DNA from 3 places in the Bariatricus sp. HCP28S3_F11 genome. Region 1 is predicted to be linked to each of the others. Evidence: predicted binding sites of a transcription regulator. Region 1 holds the regulator's gene; each other region holds the start of a gene.

Region 1 (2,273 bases):
GGCTCTGGAGCCGGAGCACATTTCTGCATACAGTCTGATCATCGAACCCGGAACTTTATTCTATGACAGGTACGGGGAAGATGCAGGATGGGAAGAAAGGGCGGAGTCGGGATGTGAGAAAAGAAAGGGTGCAAATCTGCCGTGGCCTGCGCTTCCTACGGAGGAGGAAGAACGGGAGATGTATCATCAGACAGAGCAGATCCTCGTCGGTGCGGGATATCAGCGGTATGAGATTTCCAATTATGCAAAGCCCGGATACCGATGCAGGCACAACTGCGGGTATTGGAGAAGAGTGCCGTATCTGGGGTTCGGCGTGGGTGCCGCCACATTTTTTGAAGGGGCAAGATACAGTAATCCGGAAAAGATGACGGAATACAGGGATAATTTTGAAGAAAAATTTTCCGGAGAAAAACTCAGCCTGGAAGATGAGATGGAGGAATTCATGTTTCTCGGACTGCGCATGACGGAAGGCATATCGAAAACAGAATTTGAGGAAGCCTTTGGAACCGGGATCGAAGCGGTCTACGGAAAACCGATCCGGAAACTGAAAGGTATGCATCTTATAGAAGAACATGAGGACCGTATCGCGCTTACAGAACAGGGAATCGATGTGAGCAATACGGTATTTGTGGAGTTTATGTTTTGAGAAAAGGACTGTCATATGGCAGTCCTTTTGCGATAAAAAAGTGTAACTATGAAATATTTATAAAGTGGGTTGACAAAGCGTGTTGGGAGTGATACATTAATAAGCGAAGATGATGTTAGCACTCGAATATACCGAGTGCTAATAAAACAAAGGAGGGTGCAGATGGAGTCTATACAGGAACTTAGTGAGCGGAAAACGAAAATCCTTCATGCCATCATTAAGAATTATTTAGACACCGGAGAGCCGGTGGGATCGAGAACGATTTCCAAGTATACGGATCTGAACTTAAGCTCTGCAACGATCCGGAATGAAATGGCGGATCTGGAAGAACTGGGTTATATCATGCAGCCTCACACATCGGCGGGAAGGATTCCATCTGATAAAGGATATCGATGGTATGTAGATATGCTGATGAGCCAGAAAGAGCAGGAGGTCACAGAACTCAAGGAGCAGATGCTGGAGAAGTCAGATAAGATGGATCAGCTCCTAAGGCAGGTCGCGAAAGTACTGGCAACGAACACCAATTACGCGACGATGATTTCCTCTCCGGTATATAACAGGAATAAGCTGAAGTTCATCCAGCTTTCACAGGTAGATGAGAACCAGTTGGTCGTCGTCATTGTGATGGATGGAAATATCGTAAAGAACCAGATTATTACACTGGAAGAGCCATTGGATAACGAAGCATTGCTGAAACTGAATATGCTGTTAAATACGGCACTGATCGGACTGTCGGTGGAAGAGATCAATCTCGGAATGATCGCCAGACTGAAGGAACAGGCAGGGATTCACAGTGAAGTGGTCAGTAATGTGCTGGATGCAGTGGCGAATGTGATACAGCTTGATGATGACATGGAGATTTACACCAGCGGCGCAACGAATATTTTTAAATATCCGGAGCTTAGCGATAAGCAGAGCGCTCAGGAGATTATCAGTGCTTTCGAAGAAAAGCAGCAGCTGGCAGCGCTGGTATCAAAGACGATGGCCAGCAGCGAGAATAAAGACATTCAGGTCTATATCGGAAATGAATCCAATGTGGAGAAGATGAAGGACTGCAGTGTTGTCACAGCGACCTATGAGCTTGGTGAGGGTATGCAGGGGACCATTGGAATCATTGGACCGAAGCGGATGGATTACGAACATGTAATGAAGACGTTAAAGACTCTGATGGCGGAACTGGATGAGATTTTCCACAGGGATGGTTAGAACATCCGGACTATGAAAGGAGAAAGGTGGCAGAACCGTTGGATAATCAGATGAGTAATGAAGAAATGGTAAAAGAAGCAGTGGAAGAGGCAAAGAAAGCCGCCATGGAAGCGGAAGCAGAAGAAGCTGCTGAAAAAGAAAATGATAAGGAAGAGGATTCCGAAGAAAGTCGGGAAGGTGAGAACAAAGAGGTCGGCGAAGCAGATGCGAAGGAAGAAGAAAAAACAGAAGAAACTGCGGAGCCGAAAAAATCAAAGCTTTTTGAAAAAAAGAATAAAAAAGACAAGAAGGATGAGCAGATTGCAGATCTGACAGATAAGCTTACCAGACAGATGGCAGAATTCGATAATTACAGAAAGCGGACTGAGAAAGAAAAATCAGCCATGTATGAGATCGGTGCAAAAGATATCGTGGAAAAGAT
Region 2 (2,273 bases), on a different contig from region 1:
TGCTTAAATTCTCCTTTAATATCTTCCTCCGTCAGATCTTCACCTACATAGAAGCTTCTTTGGCAAGCTCCGGAGAAACGTTCCTGACGGATGTATTTTCCGGTCGCTTTATCCTTCTCATTCTCCTCCTGCATCTTCGCAGCATTGATCGTAAGGTATCCATCTTCCAGCGATACCTTTACTTCATCTTTCTTAAAGCCCGGAAGCTCCACTTCAATCGTATATCCTGTATCATGCTCTCTGATATCCGTTTTCATGATATTTTTAGCGCCACGCCCATAGGCTTTCTTTTCCATTCTCTTTACATCTTTGTCATTATAAAACGGGAAACTCCAAAAATCATCAAAAAAGTCATTTCCAAAAATACTCGGTGTCATCATAAGTCATTCCTCCATTCAATTCAAATCAATTAATATACTATTGTTATCTGTTATCCATTATCCTTCAATCGAAATAAACCTTTTTGTCTCAACGGCAGGTTTGGCTTCTTTCTTCGGGATTATCATCTTCAGTGTTCCGTCTTCGAATTTTGCTTTGATATCTTCTTCCGTCACATCATCTCCTACAAAGAAACTTCTGCTTCCGGTTCCTGAATATCTTTCCCTGCGGATGTAATGTCCTTTCTCATCTTTGTCATCTCTCTTCGCATTTACCGAAGCATGAATGGTAAGGTAACCATCTTTCAGTTCTGCCTGTACATCTTCTTTCTTCGCACCCGGGATATTCATCGTAATCTCATATGCGCCATCCTTATCCTGGATATCTGTACTCATCAAATCCGTTGCCCCGTAACTTCCGAATGGATCCTCAAAAAAGTTATCAAATACATCGTTTCTAAAAATACTAGGCATTAACATAAAGCATCGCTCCTTCTTAAAATATATATGTATGTTATATTGTTTGTAGATTTGAACTTCGAGATTCAGTTTCTGTTCTTTTATTTTTCCTCTTCCCTTGTTCTAGTTGTAATATAACACTTATTGTTAGCACTGTCAATAGGTGAGTGCTAATTTTTTTAAATTTTTTTTCTCTCCTCAGAATCAAAAACAGCCATTGCAGGAATTGAAATACAGCGTCCAATATTCTGCAATGACTGTTTCTATTCTTTATTTTCTAATTATCTTTTCTTCTAAATTCAGAACTCGCTTATAACTCCTTATAGTGAAAATTCTTCCAATAATTTCTTCTGATACTCCGGATCATTTGCTGCTTTTATGATATCTACCGTCCGATTCTGCTCTTCAAGAAGAATATTCAACTGATTAATCTGCTGCCTTCCAATCGCTTCGCCCTTTATCATTCCAGCGGCTTCGCCATCCTCATACCCCTCCGCGCGGGTCTGGCGCATATTCATCAATTCTTCATTGTGTCCCGTACAGATTCGCATTTTTCGTAATGTTCGCATAAATATCTGCAAGCATTGAGATTTCTAAAAAATTCTGATGTATGAGATAAAATCAGACACTTTTCGCTTAGACAAATAGAACTAAATGCTTTGTCTGTATTCTAACATAAGGAAATACGAAATACAATTCCTTACTGTTCTAAATCAACATAAAAGATGCCCCAAAACACCGTTCAGTTTCGGCATTTCAGGGCATCTTCTGATTCAATATTCTTATTGCGTGTTACGCACAACCACACATCTTCCTCTACGCAATCGGCTCAAAATCCGCCACTCCATGCTTGCACAGCGGGCAGATAAAGTCTTCCGGCAGTTCATCGCCTTCATAGATATAACCGCAGATCTTGCAGACAAATCCTTTCTTTCCTTCAGTCTGTGGTTTCGGTTTTACATAATTCTGATAGTAAGTATAGGTCATCGTTTCCACATTAGAGATCACACGGGATTCTGTAATACTGCAGATGAACATTCCATGTGTATCCAGATCTATATACTGTTCTACCTTTAACGACATGAAGGAATTAATGTATTTCGGCAGGAATACCAGTCCATTATCAGAGCGAAGTGTTTCAACGCCTTCGAATTTATCAACCGTTCTTCCGCTCTGGAAACCATATCTTTCAAATACACGGAATGGTGCCTCCGTAGACAAGCAGTTCAGATTCATGACTCCTGTCTGTTTGATTACATGATGAGAATAATTTGCCTTATTGATCGTTACAGCGACCCGGTTCGGAGTATTCGTAACCTGAGATACCGTATTTACGATCAGACCATTATCCTTCTTTCCATCGTTGGATGTAATCACATACAACCCGTATCCGATGTTGAAAAGTGCAGACAGATCATTTTTATTCGCTGTATCTGC
Region 3 (2,273 bases), on a different contig from region 1:
AGGATTCCAAGTACTGTAAACCAGCCCCAGCCCTTTACTCCCAGTTTTTGAAGGTCAAAGGAATTAACCAGTTTGGTGATACCTGAAAAAATCAGCCACATTCCTAAAATAAAGGAAATAGTCATTGCTGTAAACCATCCATTTCCCAAAATGAATAAAGACATCAGTACGGTTAGAATGCCGTCAGCAAGAAACCAGCCAGATCCTGCCATATAATCATGACCGGCTGCAAATATCACAATATCTATAATGCCGGAAAACATCATGGCAACTCCAAAGATAATGGGAAGACCATAAAGAATTTTTCCGGGATTCCTCAAACATCCGATCCCGGTTATAATCAGAAAGATTCCGGCTAAAATCCATAATACTCTTGATGTCGTTTTACTCATATCAAAAACCTCTTTTCCGATTGCATTTGGCTTTTAAAACAGGCAGGGGTTTTATTCCCTGCCCGTTTGAGATTAACCTTCGATGGAAATATAATGTGAGTTGTTTTCTACTGCCTTCTGCTCTTTTGGAACAGTAAAGGAAAGAATACCATTTTCAAATTTCGGATGGATGTCTTCTCTCTGAACATTATTTCCTACATAAAAGCTTCTGCTTACATTTCCGGTATAACGCTCGCGGCGGATATATTTTCCTTCCTTATCTTTTTCATCTTTATCCAGACCTTTTGCTGCACTTACAGTTACATAACCGTTTTCAAGCTGGATCTGAATCTCGTCTTTCTTAAATCCAGGAAGATCAATTGCCACTTCGTAAGCGTTGTCTTTTTCCTTCACATCAGTCTTCATGATATGGGGAGCATGTTTTCCATACAATTTTTTATCGATGTCCGGAAAAGCAAAATCATCCATAAAATCATCAAATAAATTTTCTCCAAAAATACTAGGCATTAACATAAGTCATATCTCCTTTCATGACATAAACTAAAGTTTGCACTATCGGAGAAACCCGAAGTGTTGATTTATGAATATCAGGAAGAAAAATCATATTCTCTTTCTTTGTTCTATGCGTAATATAACATATGAATTAGCACTCGTCAATAGAGAGTGCTAATAATTGTGTGAAGATTTTGTGAACTTTGCGAAATAAAATAATTACTGATATTAGATTCAGCGGAATAGATTCCAGATGTTAATCATTAATTAAGAGGAAACAAAAAAGTCGTTTAAAATTAAATGGTGACGAATTATTAAACTTGTGATAGAATGAAAAAAACATTGAAAGAAGCTGAACTAAATGGATACACAAATTGATATCATATTGCAGGGAGGACAGTTTAAAAAGCTGTTAGAGGAACAGAGCGTTGAATTACGAGAAAAATATGATATGAAAAGAGCAGAACTGGAGATATTATACTTCCTGTCAAAATGCGGAACACATAATACCTCTACGGATATCCACCATCAGTTGATGATGAACCGTGGACATATTTCGCAGGCAGTTGACAGTCTCTGCAGGAGAAATTATCTTATTGCGATACCGGATAAGAATGATAGAAGATATATTCATTATGAAATATCTGATTATGCGAAGGATCTGGTAACAGAAATGACGAAGAGAAGGGAAGCAATGAACGGGATGATTTTAAAAGGTGTGTCGGAAGAAGAATTGAAGGTTTTTCGGGAAGTATCGGAAAAAATCAGGAAAAATATAAATGAATTAATTTAGATGATCAAAAGATGCAAAGTAATGGTTAAGGTGCTTCGCATCTTTTTTAAATTATTTTGGAAACCTATTGACAAGAGAAATACAGATGATATAATACTTTAAAAATAAATAATTTAAAAATAAAATATGTTTCGCGAGAAACATATTTTTTGCGAAACACGATGGCACTCAACAAGCAAGAGTGCTAACAAAAGAAAGGCAGGTTATTCATATGAAATTAAAACCATTGGGTGACAAAGTAGTTCTTCAGTATCAGGATGTTGAAGAAAAGACAGAATCAGGAATCATTCTGCCAGACAGCGCAAAAGAAAAATCGCAGGAAGCTGTAGTAATCGCAGTTGGTCCGGGAAAATGTAAAGACGGACAGAAAGTTCCCATGCAGGTAAAAGAAGGAGATAAAGTCATTCTTTCCGAATATGGCGGAACAGAAGTAAAAATTGGCGACGAAGAATATAAAATTGTAAGTCAGGACGATATTCTGGCAATTGTAGAGAAATAGAAAGTGTTGAAAGAAGGAAATTATCATGGCAAAAGAGATTAGTTTTGATATTGATGTTCGAAAAAAGATGGAGGCCGGTGTAGACAGACTGGCAGAT

The links. Region 1 encodes HrcA, which represses chaperone genes, less so after heat shock. Its sites were predicted from a motif close to TGTTAGCACTCNNNNNNNNNGAGTGCTAACA; they were not measured.
Region 2: the regulator HrcA is predicted to act here: its motif matches at 982-1,012, upstream of ACTNBR_RS09740 (Hsp20/alpha crystallin family protein).
Region 3: the regulator HrcA is predicted to act here: its motif matches at 1,034-1,064, upstream of ACTNBR_RS14285 (Hsp20/alpha crystallin family protein).

Annotation. Positions count from the first base shown of each region.
Region 1 covers NZ_JBQHUC010000007.1:61,104-63,376, forward strand. The annotation lists gene hemW (radical SAM family heme chaperone HemW) at 1-646, shown strand, start outside; gene hrcA (heat-inducible transcriptional repressor HrcA) at 809-1,852, shown strand; gene grpE (nucleotide exchange factor GrpE) at 1,879-2,273, shown strand, end outside.
Region 2 covers NZ_JBQHUC010000018.1:39,930-42,202, reverse strand. The annotation lists gene ACTNBR_RS09745 (Hsp20/alpha crystallin family protein) at 1-380, opposite strand, end outside; gene ACTNBR_RS09740 (Hsp20/alpha crystallin family protein) at 438-857, opposite strand; gene ACTNBR_RS09735 (hypothetical protein) at 1,157-1,405, opposite strand; gene ACTNBR_RS09730 (flavin reductase) at 1,653-2,273, opposite strand, start outside.
Region 3 covers NZ_JBQHUC010000040.1:7,993-10,265, forward strand. The annotation lists gene ACTNBR_RS14280 (HdeD family acid-resistance protein) at 1-392, opposite strand, end outside; gene ACTNBR_RS14285 (Hsp20/alpha crystallin family protein) at 465-905, opposite strand; gene ACTNBR_RS14290 (MarR family winged helix-turn-helix transcriptional regulator) at 1,246-1,677, shown strand; gene ACTNBR_RS14295 (co-chaperone GroES) at 1,889-2,176, shown strand; gene groL (chaperonin GroEL) at 2,202-2,273, shown strand, end outside.